Regions from separate parts of the Streptomyces sp. S063 genome, predicted to be linked through region 2. Evidence: riboswitches for the same ligand, from Rfam matches in the RefSeq annotation. Region 2 holds a riboswitch; each other region holds the start of a gene.
What was found. Region 2 has a riboswitch for cyclic di-AMP ahead of CCZ36_RS21925 (C40 family peptidase). Riboswitches for the same ligand answer to the same signal wherever they lie in the genome.

Region 1 (4,155 bases), 1.9 Mb from region 2:
CCCCGGGCTCCGACCGGCGGTCCTTCGCCGCGTCGGGGTCGGCCACGGTGTAGCCGGTCTCCCCGGGAAATACGTAATGCAGGTGCTGGCGGGCCAGACGCATGATGTACGCGTCGTCCTGGAGCCGCGCCTTCTCGTCCCGCAGCTCCTCGGTGCGCCGCTCCGCCTCCTGCGAGAGCCGCTCCTGCTCGGCGATCTCGTCGCGCTGGGAGACGTACTGCCGCATCGGATAGGCGAGCGCCACCACCAGGGAGCAGACCACCAGCGCCAGGAACGCGGCCCGGCCGGTGAGCCGGGAGCGGCGGGCCTGGCGGCGGTTCTGGGACCGGTACACGCGGGCCGCCGTCTGCTCGCCGAGCAGCCGCAGCCTGGTCGCGGTGGAGAACCGGTCGCGGTCCTTTCCGGCCATGTCTCCCCGCCTCCCCGTTACGCACGCCCGTCCCCGCACACGGTACGGGACCGGGTGCGGGGACGGGCGGAGGCCACCGGCTTGGCGCTGCGGGTCAGCCCTTGAAGCGCGGGAAGGCGGAGCGGCCCGCGTACACCGCGGCGTCGTCGAGGATCTCCTCGATGCGCAGCAGCTGGTTGTACTTGGCGACGCGATCCGAGCGGGCCGGGGCGCCGGTCTTGATCTGACCGCAGTTCACGGCGACGGCGAGGTCGGCGATGGTGACGTCCTCGGTCTCGCCGGAGCGGTGCGACATCATGCACTTGAAGCCGTTGCGCTGGGCCAGCTCGACGGCGTCCAGGGTCTCGGTCAGCGAACCGATCTGGTTGACCTTGACGAGCAGGGCGTTGGCGGAGCCCTCCTCGATGCCGCGGGCCAGGCGCTCGGGGTTGGTGACGAAGAGGTCGTCGCCGACGATCTGCACCTTGGAGCCGATGCGGTCGGTGATGACCTTCCAGCCGGCCCAGTCGTCCTCGTACAGCGGGTCCTCGATGGAGACCAGCGGGTACGCGGAGACGAGCTCCTCGTAGTACTCGGTCATCTCGGCGGCCGAGCGGGACTTGCCCTCGAACTCGTAGACGCCGTCCTTGTAGAACTCGGACGCGGCGACGTCGAGCGCGAGCGCGATGTCGCGGCCCGGGACATAACCGGCCTCCTTGATGGCCTCGACGATGAGGTCCAGGGCGGCGCGGTTGGACTCCAGGTTCGGGGCGAAGCCGCCCTCGTCGCCGAGTCCGGTGGACAGGCCCTTGGTCTTGAGGACCTTCTTCAGCGTGTGGTAGATCTCCGCGCCCCAGCGCAGGGCCTCGGAGAAGGACTCCGCGCCGATCGGCGCGATCATGAACTCCTGGATGTCCACGTTGGAGTCGGCGTGCGAGCCGCCGTTCAGGATGTTCATCATCGGAACGGGCAGCAGGTGCGCGTTCGGGCCGCCCAGGTAGCGGAAGAGCGGCAGGTCGGACGCCTCGGAGGCGGCGTGCGCGACGGCCAGCGAGACGCCGAGGATGGCGTTCGCGCCGAGCGAGGCCTTGTTCTCGGTGGCGTCCAGGTCGAACATCGCCTGGTCGATGAGGCGCTGCTCGGTGGCGTCGTACCCGACGAGCTCCGGGCCGATCTGCTCGATGACGGCGAGGACGGCCTTCTCGACGCCCTTGCCCTGGTAGCGGTTGGGGTCACCGTCGCGAAGCTCGATGGCCTCGAACGCACCGGTGGAGGCGCCGGACGGAACGGCAGCACGACCCGTGCTGCCGTCGTCGAGGCCGACCTCGACCTCGACCGTGGGGTTCCCCCGGGAGTCGAGGATTTCCCTGGCTACGACGACGTCGATGGACGGCACGAGGCATCTCCTTCTGGGATCTGACACTGGTTGTGCAGGGTCACTGTGGCCTTGCGACCCGAGCCTATCCGGCCCGGCCGCGTCCGTCGGCCGACCGCCCGCCTCCTGGGACGAAAAAGGACCCGAGGGCCTGCATAGCGGGACAGAACTCTAGATATCTACTGAGGGGTAACAACAAGAGGTGAACGCATGCGGGCCCCCGGGCTCCCGCCGTCCACGAAGAACCCGGCCCGGCGCGCTGGGGGGAAGAGCGCGCCGGGCCGGGAAGCCGTGCGAGGAGAAGTGCCGCCGGACACCGCTCCTCCGGGGAGGAGAGACGGCGATTACTTCAGGTGGAGCTGCTGCCCCGGGAAGATCAGGTCCGCGTCCTTGACGATGTCGTCGTTGAGCTTGAAGAGCTTGCTCCAGCCGCCCTTGACGCCTTCCTTCTGAGCGATCTTGCTCAGGGTGTCGCCGGCCTTGACCTTGTACTCGCCGTCGCCCTTCTCGACCTTCTCGCCGGTCGGGGTGGTGACGGTCTTCTTGCTCTCGGCCTTGGGGGCCTCGCGCTGCTCGCTGCGCGTGGTGGGCTGCTCGGCCTGGCGCTGGGGCTGCGCCTGCTCGGGCTTGCTCTCGGACCGGCCGGAGCCGCCGGGGTTCACGCCCGGGTCCACACCGTCGTTGGTGAGGCCGCCGGCGCCGGCGCAGGCCCAGGCGCCCGGGCCCTGCATGTCGAGAAGCTTCTCGGCGGTGGCGATCTGCTGGTCCTTGGAGGCCAGGTCGGCGCGCGCGGCGTACTGCGTACCGCCGGCGGCGGCCCAGCTGGACTGCGAGAACTGCAGTCCGCCGTAGTAGCCGTTGCCGGTGTTGATGGACCAGTTGCCGCCGGACTCGCACTGGGCGACGGCGTCCCAGGTCTCGACGGAGGCGGCGGAAGCGTTGGTCGCGCCCATCAGCGGGACGGCGACGGCGGCACCGGCGACACCGGCGAGGGTGGCGATACGGGCGGCCTTGGACGGGCGGCGGTGCTTGCCCTTGCTGTTCAGCAGCATGGAACGAATCTCCTCACCGACGCCTACGAGGTGAGCTGTCGGGTTCGGGCTGATGAGTTGCCCGGCCGTGCGTCCTTGCGCACGGCTTCACCCCTAGCCGGTCCCGTACGCCCCCGCGGAGGGGGCCGTGCGGACCCGGCGGCTTACCTGGGTCCCCCGCTCCTGCCTACGGCGCTTACGCGTCTGTTCCCTTCGACCGACGGCAGGATTCGGCGTGACGGTCGACGGGGCCCGCGGTGCGAGCAGTTAGACCGTAAACACAGGCAACCCCGACATTCAAAGATGGACATAGGGGGCAATCGCCCCGAACTCGCGGCAACCGGCAGGCCGTTTCCGCAGGTCGGGGGCGATGTGTGCGAATGAGCCGGAAGGGGCGTGCGAGTTGAAGCAAAGAGACCCATGTCTCACTTACGCAAAGTGGACATAGGCCTCTTAACTGCCTCTGTTTTCGGGGCTTTTTCCCGAATTGGATCAGTTGGCGGCAGGCGCCTCGGCGGGCTCCTCGACATCCTGGCCGACACCCTGATCCGAGCCCCGGTCGAGCCCCAGATCCAGGTTCTGGCCGGGCAGGATCAGGTCCGGGTCGGAGCCCAGGAGGCCCTTGTTGGTCTCGTACAGGCCGGTCCAGCCACCGGGGAGCTCCTGGGCGTTGGCGATCGCCCAGAGGTTGTCGCCGGGCTGCACGGTGTACGCGCCGGCGGTCGCCGCACCGCCGTCCCGGGCGTCACCGTCGCCGCGCGAGGCGTGCCGGCCGGATCCGCGCGGGCCGTCCTCCCGGCCCGACTCGGCCCCCTCGGGCGCAGGGGTGCCGCGGTGCTTGCCGCCCTTGCCTTTCGAGGCGTCGGGAGCGGTGGAGGGGTCCGTGGCGTCGGGGGCGCCGGAGGACGGCGGAGCGGTGGGCGTCACCGACGAGTCGGGGGCTTCACCACTCTTTTCCGCGTCACCACTGCCCCCCTTGTCCGCAGAGTCGCCCTTGCTGCTCTTGTCGCCCTTGCCGGACTCATCAGATTCATCGGACTTGCCGGATTCATCCGCTTCGTCGGGTGCATCCGCTTCGTCCGTCGGGGCGGTCGTCGGGTCGGGGGCCGGCGAGGTGCCCGGGTCGACGCCCGGGAGGCTGCCGTCCACCGCGAGACCCGAGATCACCGCACAGCTCGGCCACGCCTTGGGCCCCTGGTCGTCCAGGACCTTCTCGGCGACGGAGATCTGCTGGGAGCGGCTGGCGAGGTCGGCACGGGGCGCGAACTCCGTACCGCCGTACGCCGACCAGGTCTCCTGCGAGAGCTGGAGCCCGCCGTAGTAGCCGTTGCCGAGGTCGGCGCTCCACATTCCGCCGCTCT
Region 2 (4,155 bases):
CAGGGTCATCAGCGTGATGACGCCGGAGCCGTCCTCGTCCTCGTCGGGGATCTGGTCGGAGTCGGCCACCAGCGCGACCTTCTCCAGGAACTCCGCGAGCGTGCCCGCGCCCTCCTCCTCGCCGCGCTCCTGCTCGAATTCGAGGGCGACGGCGGCGAGTTCCTGGAGGTTCTCGATACGGGTCTCGTCCTGCGGGTCCGTGGAGGCCTGGAGCTCGGCCAGATAGCCCGTGCGCTCCAGGACGGCTTCCAGGACGACGGCGGGTCCGGCGCCGGACTCGACGATCGTGCGCAGCTCCTCCATCAGCGTGTTGAAGCGCTTGACGGCGTTGGAGGAGCGGGCGGCCATGCCGTACGCCTCGTCGACGCGGCGCAGTGCCTGCGGGAAGGAGATCTTCTCGCGCATCGACAGGGCGTCGATCATCGCTTCGGCGCGGTCGCCGATGCCGCGCTTGGGGACGTTGAGGATGCGGCGGAGCGGGACGGTGTCCTCGGGGTTGGCGAGGACCCGGAGGTAGGCCAGGACGTCCCGGACCTCCTTGCGCTCGTAGAAGCGCACCCCGCCGACGACCTTGTAGGGCAGGCCGACGCGGATGAAGATCTCTTCGAAGACGCGGGACTGGGCGTTGGTGCGGTAGAAGACGGCGACGTCGCCCGCCTTGGCGTCGCCCGCGTCGGTGAGCCGGTCGATCTCGTCGGCGACGAACTGCGCCTCGTCGTGCTCGGTGTCGGCGACATAGCCGGTGATGCGGGCGCCGGAGCCGGCGTTGGTCCAGAGGTTCTTGGGGCGGCGGCTCTCGTTGCGCTCGATGACGGCGTTGGCCGCGGAGAGGATCGTCTGCGTGGAGCGGTAGTTCTGCTCCAGCAGGATCGTCGTGGCACTGGGGTAGTCCTCCTCGAACTGGAGGATGTTGCGGATGGTCGCGCCCCGGAAGGCGTAGATCGACTGGTCCGCGTCACCGACCACGCACAGCTCGGCGGGGGCGTCGCTCTCGCCGGCCGGGCCGACCAGCTCACGGACCAGCGTGTACTGGGCGTGGTTGGTGTCCTGGTACTCGTCGACGAGGACGTGGCGGAAGCGGCGGCGGTAGTGCTCGGCGACGTCCGGGAAGGCCTGGAGAAGGTGGACCGTCGTCATGATGATGTCGTCGAAGTCCAGGGCGTTGGCCTCGCGCAGGCGGGCCTGGTAGAGCGCGTACGCCTGGGCGAGGGTCTTCTCGAACCCGTCGGCGGCCTGCCCGGCGAAGGTCTCCTCGTCGATGAGCTCGTTCTTGAGGTTGGAGACCTTGGCGGTGAAGGACTTCGGCGGATACCGCTTGGGATCGAGATCCAGATCGCGGCAGACCAGGGCCATCAGGCGCTTGGAGTCGGCGGCGTCGTAGATCGAGAACGACGAGGTGAAGCCGAGCTTCTTCGACTCGCGGCGCAGGATGCGGACGCACGCGCTGTGGAAGGTCATGACCCACATGGCGTTGGCGCGCGGGCCGACGAGCTGCTCGACGCGCTCCTTCATCTCGCCCGCGGCCTTGTTGGTGAAGGTGATCGCGAGGATCTGCCCGGGGTGCGTGCCGCGCTCGGCCAGCAGGTGGGCGATGCGGTGGGTGAGCACCCGGGTCTTGCCGGAGCCGGCCCCGGCGACGATGAGCAGCGGGGATCCGGCGTGCACGACGGCGGCGCGCTGCTCGGTGTTGAGCCCGTCGAGCAGCGCGGCGGAGTCGATCGCCGGGCGCGGGTGACCGTCCCGGTAGTACCCGTCCCGGGGCGGCGGGGGCGCGTCGTAGACGCCCTCGAAGAGGCCCTCCGGCACCGCTTCGGGCGCGTGGTCCTCGGGGGGCGGCGGGGGGCCGTCCTCCGCGGGCTGGAGGCCGGTCAGGAAGTTGTCGTCAAAGAGGCTGCTCATCGCCTCCCGAGTCTAGGCGGCCGGACTGACAACCTTCCGCCGAAGCCGGGAAGCGGGGACCTCAGCCCCACGCACGGAGAGCGGACGTACGCGTTCCGTGAAAAAGCGCCCGGTCGGAGGGGGTGCGGGACCCCCGATCCGGAAAGGTCACGAAAATGTATCGGGCATATCGCTCATCGTCCTTCCCAGCGGTGGGGCGCTTTGGCTAGCGTGCTCGGTCAGGTGATCCGTACCTCCCTGAGGCGAACCGCGCCTGACGGACACCTCTGCCGAATCCGGCCTGCCGTCCTGGCAGTTCGGAACCGGGGACCCACACGCAGAACCGGGGTGAATCGGTCCGTGCCCTCGCATGCGGACCGTAGGACAGCCTTCCGTTCCGTCCGAACCCGACAGCTAACCCGGTAGGCGGTCCACGGAAGGAGATGCCGGTCTTGGCATCGCATCGCAAGCCGCGCACGAAGGTGCGCACCACCACCCCCGCCGTCGGGCTGACGACGGCCGCGCTGGCCTCCGTGACGTTGCTCTCCACGCAGAGCGCCACGGCCGCGCCCGCGGAGCCGAAGCCCGCCATCGAGGACGTCCAGAAGAAGGTCGACGCCCTGTACCGGCAGGCGGGCACGGCGACCCAGGAGTACAACCGGGCCAAAGCCGCCTCCGCGTCGCAGCAGAGGAAGGTCGACGGCCTGCTCGCGGACGTGGCGAAGCGGACCGAGAGGATCAACGAGGCGCGCCGGGCGCTGGGCTCCTACGCGGCTGCCCAGTACCGCAGCGGTGGCATCGCGCCCACGGCGACTTTCTTCTTCGCGGACGACCCGCAGGGGTACTTCGACCAGAGCCGGCTGATGGACCGGGCGACGGAGCGGCAGCAGAAGGCCGTGAGCGACTTCCGTACGCAGCAGGCATCGGCGGCGAAGAAGCGCGCGGAGGCCGTGAAGAGCCTGGAGACCCTGACCGAGACGCAGGCCACGCTCGCCTCCAGCAAGAAGGACGTCCAGGCCAAGCTGACCGAGGCGCGCGGGCTGCTGTCCCGGCTGACCGCCGAGGAGAAGGCGCGGCTGGCGGAGCTGGAGCGCAAGAAGGAGGCCGAGGCGAAGGAGAAGGCGGCGAAGCTGGCCGCCCGCCAGGCCGCCGAGGCGAAGGAGAAGGCCGAGGCCGAGGAGAAGGCCCGCGAGGAGGCCGCGCAGGAATCCGGCGGCGGTTCGGGATCCGGATCGGGCAGCGGTACGGACACGGGTCCAGGGTCCGGCTCCGGTACGGACAGCAGTTACGCCGCCAAGGCGGAGAAGGTGCTGGCCTTCGCCCGCGCCCAGATCGGGAAGCCGTACGTGTGGGGGGCGTCGGGCCCCTCCAGTTACGACTGCTCGGGGCTGACACAGGCGGCCTGGCGGGAGGCGGGCGTGACCCTGCCGCGGACCACCTGGGACCAGGTCGAGGTCGGCACGCGGGTCGCCACGTCCGACCTTCAGCCCGGGGACCTGGTCTTCTTCTACGACGACATCAGCCATGTCGGCATCTACAAGGGCGACGGGATGATGATCCACGCCCCGAAGCCCGGTGCGAACGTGCGCGAGGAGTCGATCTACTACATGCCGATCTACGGGAGCGTGCGCCCGGCGTGACCCGGGGCGGTGGCGGCCGGTGAACGGCCGCCACCGCCAGGCTTCAGGTCCGGCCTCAGGTCCAGATCGTCGCGATGAAGATGTTGACGGTCGTCAGGGCGCCGACGGCGATGAACGCGCCCTTGTCGACCTTCTCCTCGTCGCGCTTGACGTAGACCAGGGCGAGGATCACGACCAGCAGCGCCAGCTTGATGCCGATCTTGACGTTGTTGACGGTCTGGTCGTCGGCCTGGTTGAGGCCGACCAGGGCCACGCCGGTGACCAGCATGGTCAGCGCGCCGTGCAGCATCGCGGGGGTGAACCGGGCGGCCCCCGCCCCCATGGCCTTCATCTGCGTCAGGAAGCCGCCCAGCAGGGAGGCGATGCCGATGATGTGCAGGGCGACGAAGACATTGATGAGTACGTCCATGGCTCCGGAGCCTAGCCATGGCCAAAGTTTTACCTTTCAGTGAGGCAAGCCTTCCTCGATCGCTTCGATCATTCGTGACCGGCGAAACGTCACATCAGGGCAATAGCTGTCATGGCGACCCTTTTCTCCGCGCCGGGATTAGCGTCCATCCCGGACCCCGCCGCCACCCCCGGCGGGCAGCCGAGAGGAAGGATGCCGCCCCCGTGGCAGCGCACCGCAGGTCAGCTC
Region 3 (4,155 bases), 2.5 Mb from region 2:
TGTTCCCGTACTGGCGGATCCCCCCGCCGGTACGGGAACACCTCTTCTCCCGGCCGATCCGGTGGTGTCACGGCTCCGGGAAGTGCAAGGCCCCGGGGCTACCCTCCGCGCATGATTCCCACGGTGGTCTGGGGTACCGGCAACGTCGGCCGCGCCACGATCCGCGCCGTCGAGGCCCATCCGGCGATGACACTCGCCGCCGTCCTCGTACACGATCCCGCCAAGGTCGGCCGTGACGCGGGCGAACTCGGCGGTCTCGGCCGCCCGCTCGGGGTCGCGGCCACCGACGACATCGCCGCCGTCCTGGCCGTCCGTGCCGGGGGTGTCCCAGGCCATGCCCCTCTCGACCATGTGGACGTCCGTGCCTGCCTCGGCGAGGCGGAGGGCGGCCACGGAGCCGCCGTATCCGGTGCCGACGACCAGGACCGGTACATGGGCCCCGGATCCGACCGGTGCCGCCGCCGCACGGACATCCGCCCATGCCCGTGGGGCGTGCCCGGCGATCGCGGCGACCCCCCAGAAGAGAACCTGTTCCAGTGATGAAACTTGGGGGTAATTTCCCGGCGACCCCCGGTACGACGAAGGAGCCCCGGACCGTGCGGTCCGGGGCTCCTCGCGCTGTTCGGGCGCGCGGGGATCAGTAGGCGCCGAAGACGTTGTCGATCGAGCCGTAGCGGTCCGCGGCGTAGTTGCACGCGGCCGTGATGTTGGCGACCGGGTCGTAGCTGTCGGTCGAGGTGCCGGGCACGTGGTAGGCCTGGAACGTCGGGTCGATGACCTGGAGCAGCCCCTTGGACGGGGTGCCCTTGACCGCGTTGGAGTCCCAGTTGTTGATGGCGTTCGGGTTGCCGGAGGACTCGCGCAGGATGTTGCGGTGGATGCCCTCATAGGTGCCGGGGATGCCCCGCTCGGCCATGATCGCCAGCGATTCCCGGATCCAGCCGTCGAGATCGTTCGTGTAGGTGACGGCCTTCTTCTCGGCGGCCGGAGCCGCCTTGGCCACGGGGGCGGTGTTGAGGCGCTCCGACCGGTCGGCGCGGTCCGCCGCGGCACCGCGCGCGGCGGACGGGGAAGCCTTGGCCGCCTTGTCCTTGGACGAAGCGGCGGACGCGGCTCCGATGACCAGCTTGATACCGGGGTGAATGAGATCGGGATTCGATCCGATGACCTTCCGGTTACCTTCGTACAACTTCTTCCATCCGCCGCTGACGGAATGCTCGCGGGCGATCTTGGAAAGGGTTTCGCCGGCCACCACAGAATGCTTGGCAGGGTCGGCCTTCGCGGCGGAATTCGCCGGCGTGGCCGCCGCGGCGGGCGCCACGGCCTGCGGGGCGACGGCGGGTGCGGGAGCGGCGAAGGCGCTGGTGGCGCCGATCACCGGGAGGGCGAGGACGGCTCCACCGGTGGTCACGGCGGCGAGGCCGCGGCCGAGCGAGGTGGACTTGGGACGGCGGTGCTGACCCTTTGCGGGCATGGGGGTTTTCCTCTCCGGCGCCTGCGAGGTGAGCTGTCGGATTCAGACGGGAGATGTCTGGCCGCACGGTCGTGCGACTTCACCCCAAGCCGTTCCGGTTACGGATCGGCGACTTACCTGGGTCCCCCGCTCCTGCCGTACGTGAGTGGGTTTCGGATTCCCGGACGGCGGCAGGATTCGGCGTTCCATCCGGATTGACGGTGACCGTAGGCGAGAAACGCCGGACGGAACAAGCCCCCCATTCCTGATCTCCTTTTCCGCACATGATCGAATTGCGGAATTCCCGGATCGGGTGACGCCGTCATGGCGTCAACTTTCTTCGCACAGAAGGGAACCGATGCGTCCACTTCGACGTCCGGACTCTCGGACGTGACGCTCACCACTCCCTCGCGGCGATGGCGAGAACGGGACCAAACAAATGCTCCCAGAATCCCCGATAGGACCTTTACGGATCAGGAGACCCATAGAGGTCAAATCGACCATATCGGAATAACGAAACGGGCCAATCGGGCACTCTAGGCAGGGGCGGTCGAAGGGTCCGCGCGGCGATCGCTTACGGTGTGGGGTGGAGACTAGTAAGCCAACCCTTACCTCCGACGTACGCTGTACCTGCCCGCGTTCGCCCGCCCCGAAGGATCACCACGCCATGACACGCCCCGTCCGCGTCGCCATTGTCGGAGCCGGCCCCGCCGGTATCTACGCTGCGGACGCGCTGCTCAAATCCGAGGTCTGCCAGGACCCGGGGGTCTCCATCGACCTCTTCGAGCGCATGCCCGCGCCCTTCGGCCTCATCCGCTACGGCGTGGCCCCCGACCACCCGCGGATCAAGGGCATCGTGAAGGCCCTGCACCAGGTGCTGGACAAGCCCCAGATCCGGCTCTTCGGGAACGTCAGCTACCCGCACGACATCGGCCTGGACGACCTGCGGTCGTTCTACGACGCGGTGATCTTCTCCACCGGCGCCGAGGCCGACCGCGCGCTCGACATCCCCGGCATCGAGCTGGACGGCTCCTACGGCGCGGCCGAGTTCGTCTCCTGGTACGACGGGCACCCCGAGGTCCCGCGCACCTGGCCGCTCACCGCGGAGAAGGTCGCCGTGCTCGGCGTCGGGAACGTGGCCCTGGACGTGGCCCGGGTCCTGGCCAAGACGGCCGACGAGCTGCTGCCCACCGAGATCCCGGACAACGTCTACCAGGGCCTCAAGGAGAACAAGGCGCTGGAGGTGCATGTGTTCGGGCGGCGTGGCCCGGCGCAGGCCAAGTTCAGCCCGATGGAGCTGCGGGAGCTGGACCACTCCCCCAACATCGAGGTCATCGTCAATCCCGAGGACATCGACTACGACGAGGGCTCCATCGCGACCCGCCGCGAGAACAAGCAGGCCAACATGGTCGCGCAGACTCTGGAGAACTGGGCGATCCGCGACACCGGCGACCGCCCGCACAAGCTGTTCCTGCACTTCTTCGAGTCCCCGGTCGAGATCCTCGGCGAGGACGGCAAGGTCACCGCGCTGCGCACCGAGCGCACCGAGCTGGACGGCACCGGCAACGTCCGGGGCACCGGCCGGTTCACCGACTGGGACATGCAGAGCGTCTACCGCGCCGTGGGCTACTACTCCGAGGAGCTGCCCAAGCTCCCGTTCGACGTGACCTCCGGCACCGTCCCGCACGAGGCGGGCCGCGTCATCGCCGGGAACGAGCACATGACCTCGGTCTACGTCACCGGCTGGATCAAGCGCGGTCCGATCGGCCTGATCGGGCACACCAAGGGCGACGCCAACGAGACGGTCGCCTGCGTCCTGGAGGACCGTGCCGCCGGCCGTCTGCCCGAGCCGGCGACGCCCGCTCCGGAGGCCGTCGAGGCCTTCCTCCAGGACCGGGGCGTCCGGTACACGACCTGGGAGGGCTGGCACAAGCTGGACGCCCACGAGCAGGCGCTGGGCGCGGCCCAGGGCCGTGAGCGGATCAAGGTCGTGGAGCGCGAGGGCATGCTGGACGCCTCCGGCGCCTGATCACCACGACGCCTTCTAGGAGGCCGGATCCGGAGGGTCCATCGGACGCCCCGGGTCCGGCCTCCTGAAGGTGCGCCACAGATCGGGCCCGGACTCCCGCTCCGTCCTGGGCTGCCGCGCCCGCGGAGCCGCGGTCCAGCGGGCCGCGAGCAGGAGCGCGATGTCGTCGGGACGGTCGGTGGCCGCCCGGGCTTCCCCGATGACCTGGTCGGCCGTCTCGGCCAGGGGGACCGCGCCGATGCGTTCGACGGTGGCGCGCAGCCGCTCGATCCCCTCGTCGATGTCCGTCCCCGGGCGCTCGATCAGCCCGTCCGTGAACAGGGCCAGCATCGCCCCCGGTTCGAGCCGCATCTCCGTGACCGGGTAGGCCGCGTCCCCGTCGACCCCGAGCACGATGCCGCCGGGCAGGTCCAGCACCTTCGTCCGGCCGTCGGGCCCCCGCAGCACGGGCTGCGGATGCCCCGCCCGTACAGCGCGGGCCACGCCGGTCGCCGGGTCGAGGGTGATGTAGCAGCAGCTCGCGAACTGCCCCGGGTCGAGGTCGATCAGCAGCCGGTTGGTGCCGCTCATCACCTCCCGCGGATCATGGTTGCTCAGCGCGAACGCCCTGACGGCGCTCCGTAGTTGCCCCATCGTCGCGGCGGCGGAGACACCGTGGCCCTGGACGTCCCCG
Region 4 (4,155 bases), 2.2 Mb from region 2:
TACGGTACGACGGTCTCCGAGCTGCTCGGCGAGCAGCCGCCCGAACGGGACGCGATCATCCGCGGCGGCGGCTTCGAGGGCGCGGAGGCCGACGGTTGGATGTACCGGCGGGCGGGCGGCTCCGGCCGCGCGATGCAGGCACTGCGGGTGCGCGTCCCGTACGGGGCTCAGGGCGACCTGGTCCGGGTCCACCCCGGCGAGGAGTGGCTCTACGTCCTGGAGGGCCGGCTGCGGGTCGGTCTCGGCGACACCGTCCACGACCTCGAACCCGGCGACAGCGCCCACTTCGACTCGCTCACCCCGCACCGGATCGTGGCCGTCGACCGCCGCGGCGCGGAGCTGCTCTTCGTCCACTCCCTGCTGCAGAGCCCCGCTGCCGAGCTCTGCCTCGGCAGCGGACTGCACTCGCGCTGACCGGCCGCTCCCGCCGGCCCCACCCTTCATGCCACCGGCCGCGAGGCCGGCAGAGAGGACCGTCATGTCCGATTCCGAGCACTACGACCCGCTGGGCCCGGACGCCGCGCGAACGAGGACCCGCAGGAGAAGCGGATGCCGCGCGGCGTCATCATCCGGCTCTTCGCCTATCTGGTGGCGGGCCACATCATCGCGGCCTTCCTCTACCTGCTCTTCGTGGTGGCCGGGAGCAAGTGACGGCCCGTTCCGGCGCGGGCCGCCGTCACGGGGGAGAGGTCAGCCTTCGTCGAGCAGCCGCTCGCTCAGCCGCTCCCGCGTCGCGGGGGAGAGCTTCAGCCCCTCGGACAGATAGCGGTCCGTCGTCCCCCAGTTCTCCTCGATGGCCGCGAAGGCCGCCGCGAGATAGGCGGGCCGCGCCCCGAACAGCGGGTCCAGCAGCTCCAGCACCTCGGGCGACATGCCGGCGCCGGACGGGTCGGAGCGCTTCACCTTGTACCGGCGGTGGAGATCGTTGGACTTGAGGTAGTCCTCCTCGATCGCCTCCGGCACGACGCCGACCGCGAGCAGGGCGACCGCGATCGAGAGGCCGGCCCGGTCCTTGCCCGCCGCGCAGTGCATCAGCGCCGGGACGCTGTCCTCGGCCAGGGCGTGCAGGACCCGGCTGTGCTCGGCTGTGCGGTCCTCGATCGTCGCGCGGTACATCCGGATCATGCGGTCGACGCCTTTGCTGCCGGAGAGGACCGAGCGCAGCTGCTCGATGTTCCCGCTGCCCACCAGCCGCCAGAACTCCGCGCCATCGGCCGGGTCCGAGAGCGGAATGCTGACATTGCGGACACCGGCCAGCTCGATGTCGTACCCGTCGAGCCGGTGATCGGCGGAGTGCCGGAAGTCGAAGATCGTGTGCAGTCCCAGCCCGCCGAGGAAGGCCGCGTCCTCGGCGGTGGCGTGTGCCAGATGGCCGCTGCGGTAGAGCCGGCCGAAGGCGGTGCGCCGCCCGTCCGCGGTGGGGAGCCCGCCCACATCGCGGAAGTTGCGGACTCCGGTCAGCACGACCTCTGTCGGCGGGATCTGCGGCACCTGCTGCGTCACGGGGACTCCTCGGTTCTCGGGCGTCGGCGCGGCTCTCCGGCGAGGGCGCTCCCGTGACGATACGACATCGATTCGACGGAAAATCATCATGGTCGCCTCCCCGGGGGCGGGTGCCGGGCGGCCCGGCTGACCGGGTGTCAGGCGGTGCCGCTCGCGGCATGTCCGTATTGGTGCATTTCGCAGAACATGCCCCGCTAATGGGGGAGATGGGATTTCGGAGGTGAGCGGGATCATATCCGTGACGGTCCGTGGTGAGAGCGCCGTCGAGCATTCCCGTTGCCCGTAAGGAAATTCAAGATCCGCCATCCACGGAGTGTGACGGGAAATCCGGAGCGATATCGAATCGATGATTCCGCCGGGCAACCGATGGCTTGTTCCGCCCGTCCTGACCGGTTTACGGTCACCGTCAATCCGGACGGATCGCCTAATCCTGCCGCCGCCCGGAATTCGCACCCACCCACTCACGTGTGGCAGGAGCGGGGGAACCAGGTAAGCCGCCGAGCCGGAGTGATCCGGACCGGCTAGGGTGAAGTCGCCGCGACGCGACCGGGCATCTCCAGCCCGAACCCGACAGCTCACCTCGCAGGCGCCGGAGAGGAACTTCCCCATGCCCGCAAAGGGTAAGCACCGTCGTCCGAAGTCCGGCCCGATCTCCCGCGGCGTCCTCGCCGCCGGGACCGGCGGCGCCGCACTCGCCCTCCCGCTCATCGGCGCCACCGCCGTGAACGCCGCGGACCAGACCGCCCCGGCCGCCAAGCCGGCCGCCGCCTCGGTCGCCGCCGCGCACACCGCTCCGGCCGCCGCCCCCGCCGCGTCGAAGGCCGCCCCGAAGACGTACTCCGTGGTCTCCGGCGACTACCTGTCGAAGATCGCCGCCGAGCACCGGCTCAAGGGCGGGTGGGAGAAGCTCTACCAGGACAACCGCTCCACAGTCGGCGACAACCCCAGCCTGATTCACCCGGGCATGAAGCTGACCCTCGGCGCCAAGGGCTCCGCCCCGGCCGAGAAGTCCGCCGCCCCCAAGGCCGCCCCGAAGAAGGCCGAACCGGCCCCGAAGGCCGCGCCGAAGGAAGAAGCCCCGAAGGGCGACACCATCTCCGCCGACGACTCCGAGGGCTCCGGCGCCCCGGCGCGTACCGGCGCCGCCGAGGCCACCGGCTCCGGCTGGTCCGCCCCGCTGGCCAACGCCAACGTCACCACCCAGTACCGCGCTTCCGGCGCCAGCTGGTCCAGCGGCTACCACACCGGCTCGGACTTCCAGGCCGCCACCGGCACCCCCGTCCTCGCCATCGGCCCGGGCACCGTGGTCTCGGCCGGCAACAGCGGCGCGTACGGCAACGAGGTCGTCATCCAGCACGAGGACGGCATGTACTCCCAGTACGCCCACCAGTCCGCGCTGAACGTCTCGGTCGGCCAGACCGTCACCGGCGGCCAGCAGATCGGCCTCTCCGGCTCCACCGGCAACTCCACCGGCCCGCACCTGCACTTCGAGGTCCGCACCGGCCCGAGCTACGGTTCGGACGTCGACCCGATCGCCTACCTGCGTCAGCACGGCGTCTCCCTCTGACCCAGCGGCGACGAGAAGTGTCCGCGAGGGGCGGTGCGCGGCGGCGCACCGCCCCTCGCTTTATTCCGGGTTTACCGAAAACTGACCGGGTGGTCTATCTCACCACCCGTCAACCCCGTATTACGGTCGCGTAGGTCACATCGGACGATGCAGGATAAGTCCTTGTGGCAGACGATTCGAGAAACAACCAGCAGCACACCATCGGGTCGTACGCGGCGATCGGCGACAGTTTCACCGAGGGCGTCGGCGACCCCGGCCCCGACGGGACCTTCGTCGGCTGGGCGGACCGCTTCGCGGTGCTCCTCGCCGACCGGTTGCCGGCCCCCGGCCGGGCCGGCTCCGAGGACGCCCCGCACGAGGACTCCCCGCACGGGGACTTCCGCTACGCCAATCTCGCCGTACGAGGACGTCTCCTCGACCAGATCGTCGAGGAACAGGTCCCGCGCGCCAAGGAACTGGCCCCCGACCTGGTCAGCTTCTGCGCGGGCGGCAACGACATCATCCGACCCGGCACCGACCCCGACGATCTCGCCGAGCGCTTCGAGCGAGCCGTCGCCGAGCTGAGCAACGCCGTCGGCACGGTCATGGTCACCACCGGCTTCGACACCCGGGGCGTCCCGGTACTGCGCCACATGCGCGGCAAGATCGCCACGTACAACGTCCATCTCCGGGCCATCGCCGACCGCTACCAGTGCCCCGTGCTGGACCTGTGGTCGCTGCGCTCCGTCCAGGACCGCCGTGCGTGGGACGCCGACCGGCTGCACCTGTCGCCCGAGGGACACACCCGCGTCGCGCTCCGCGCCGCCCAGGTCCTCGGCCACGACGTGCCCGCCGACCCCGACCAGCCCTGGCCGCCGCAGGCCCAGCGCAGCCCCTTCGACGAGCGGCGCGACAACATCCAGTGGGCCCGCGAATACCTGGTGCCCTGGATCGGCCGACGGCTGCGCGGCGAGTCCTCCGGCGACCACGTCGAGGCCAAGCGCCCGGACCTGCTGCCGCTGTAGGGCCTGCCCCCTCAGGGCTCCAGCAGGGGAAGCGCACGCCGGGGAGTGTTCGGCACGACGAACCCGCCCGGCGGCGTGCCC

Region 1: another riboswitch for cyclic di-AMP. It lies ahead of CCZ36_RS12570 (transglycosylase family protein); the one in region 2 lies ahead of CCZ36_RS21925 (C40 family peptidase).
Region 3: another riboswitch for cyclic di-AMP. It lies ahead of CCZ36_RS32870 (transglycosylase SLT domain-containing protein); the one in region 2 lies ahead of CCZ36_RS21925 (C40 family peptidase).
Region 4: another riboswitch for cyclic di-AMP. It lies ahead of CCZ36_RS31315 (LysM peptidoglycan-binding domain-containing M23 family metallopeptidase); the one in region 2 lies ahead of CCZ36_RS21925 (C40 family peptidase).

Annotation. Positions count from the first base shown of each region.
Region 1 is NZ_CP021707.1:2,790,919-2,795,073, forward strand. Features, by position in the region: gene CCZ36_RS12560 (FtsB family cell division protein) at 1-409, opposite strand, end outside; gene eno (phosphopyruvate hydratase) at 504-1,784, opposite strand; gene CCZ36_RS12570 (transglycosylase family protein) at 2,108-2,815, opposite strand; cyclic di-AMP (ydaO/yuaA leader) riboswitch at 2,821-2,999, opposite strand; gene CCZ36_RS12575 (transglycosylase family protein) at 3,287-4,155, opposite strand, start outside.
Region 2 is NZ_CP021707.1:4,697,758-4,701,912, reverse strand. Features, by position in the region: gene pcrA (DNA helicase PcrA) at 1-1,899, opposite strand, end outside; cyclic di-AMP (ydaO/yuaA leader) riboswitch at 2,157-2,323, shown strand; gene CCZ36_RS21925 (C40 family peptidase) at 2,322-3,518, shown strand; gene CCZ36_RS21920 (hypothetical protein) at 3,574-3,927, opposite strand; gene CCZ36_RS21915 (C40 family peptidase) at 4,131-4,155, shown strand, end outside.
Region 3 is NZ_CP021707.1:7,236,069-7,240,223, reverse strand. Features, by position in the region: partial or broken gene CCZ36_RS32880 (dihydrodipicolinate reductase) at 112-327, shown strand; partial or broken gene CCZ36_RS36155 (FAD-dependent monooxygenase) at 304-541, opposite strand; gene CCZ36_RS32870 (transglycosylase SLT domain-containing protein) at 638-1,474, opposite strand; cyclic di-AMP (ydaO/yuaA leader) riboswitch at 1,478-1,636, opposite strand; gene CCZ36_RS32865 (FAD-dependent oxidoreductase) at 2,121-3,482, shown strand; gene CCZ36_RS32860 (SpoIIE family protein phosphatase) at 3,498-4,155, opposite strand, start outside.
Region 4 is NZ_CP021707.1:6,897,034-6,901,188, forward strand. Features, by position in the region: gene CCZ36_RS31305 (helix-turn-helix domain-containing protein) at 1-414, shown strand, start outside; partial or broken gene CCZ36_RS36120 (DUF6126 family protein) at 479-651, shown strand; gene CCZ36_RS31310 (tyrosine-protein phosphatase) at 691-1,503, opposite strand; cyclic di-AMP (ydaO/yuaA leader) riboswitch at 1,948-2,107, shown strand; gene CCZ36_RS31315 (LysM peptidoglycan-binding domain-containing M23 family metallopeptidase) at 2,111-3,070, shown strand; gene CCZ36_RS31320 (SGNH/GDSL hydrolase family protein) at 3,235-4,074, shown strand; gene CCZ36_RS31325 (STM4011 family radical SAM protein) at 4,086-4,155, opposite strand, start outside.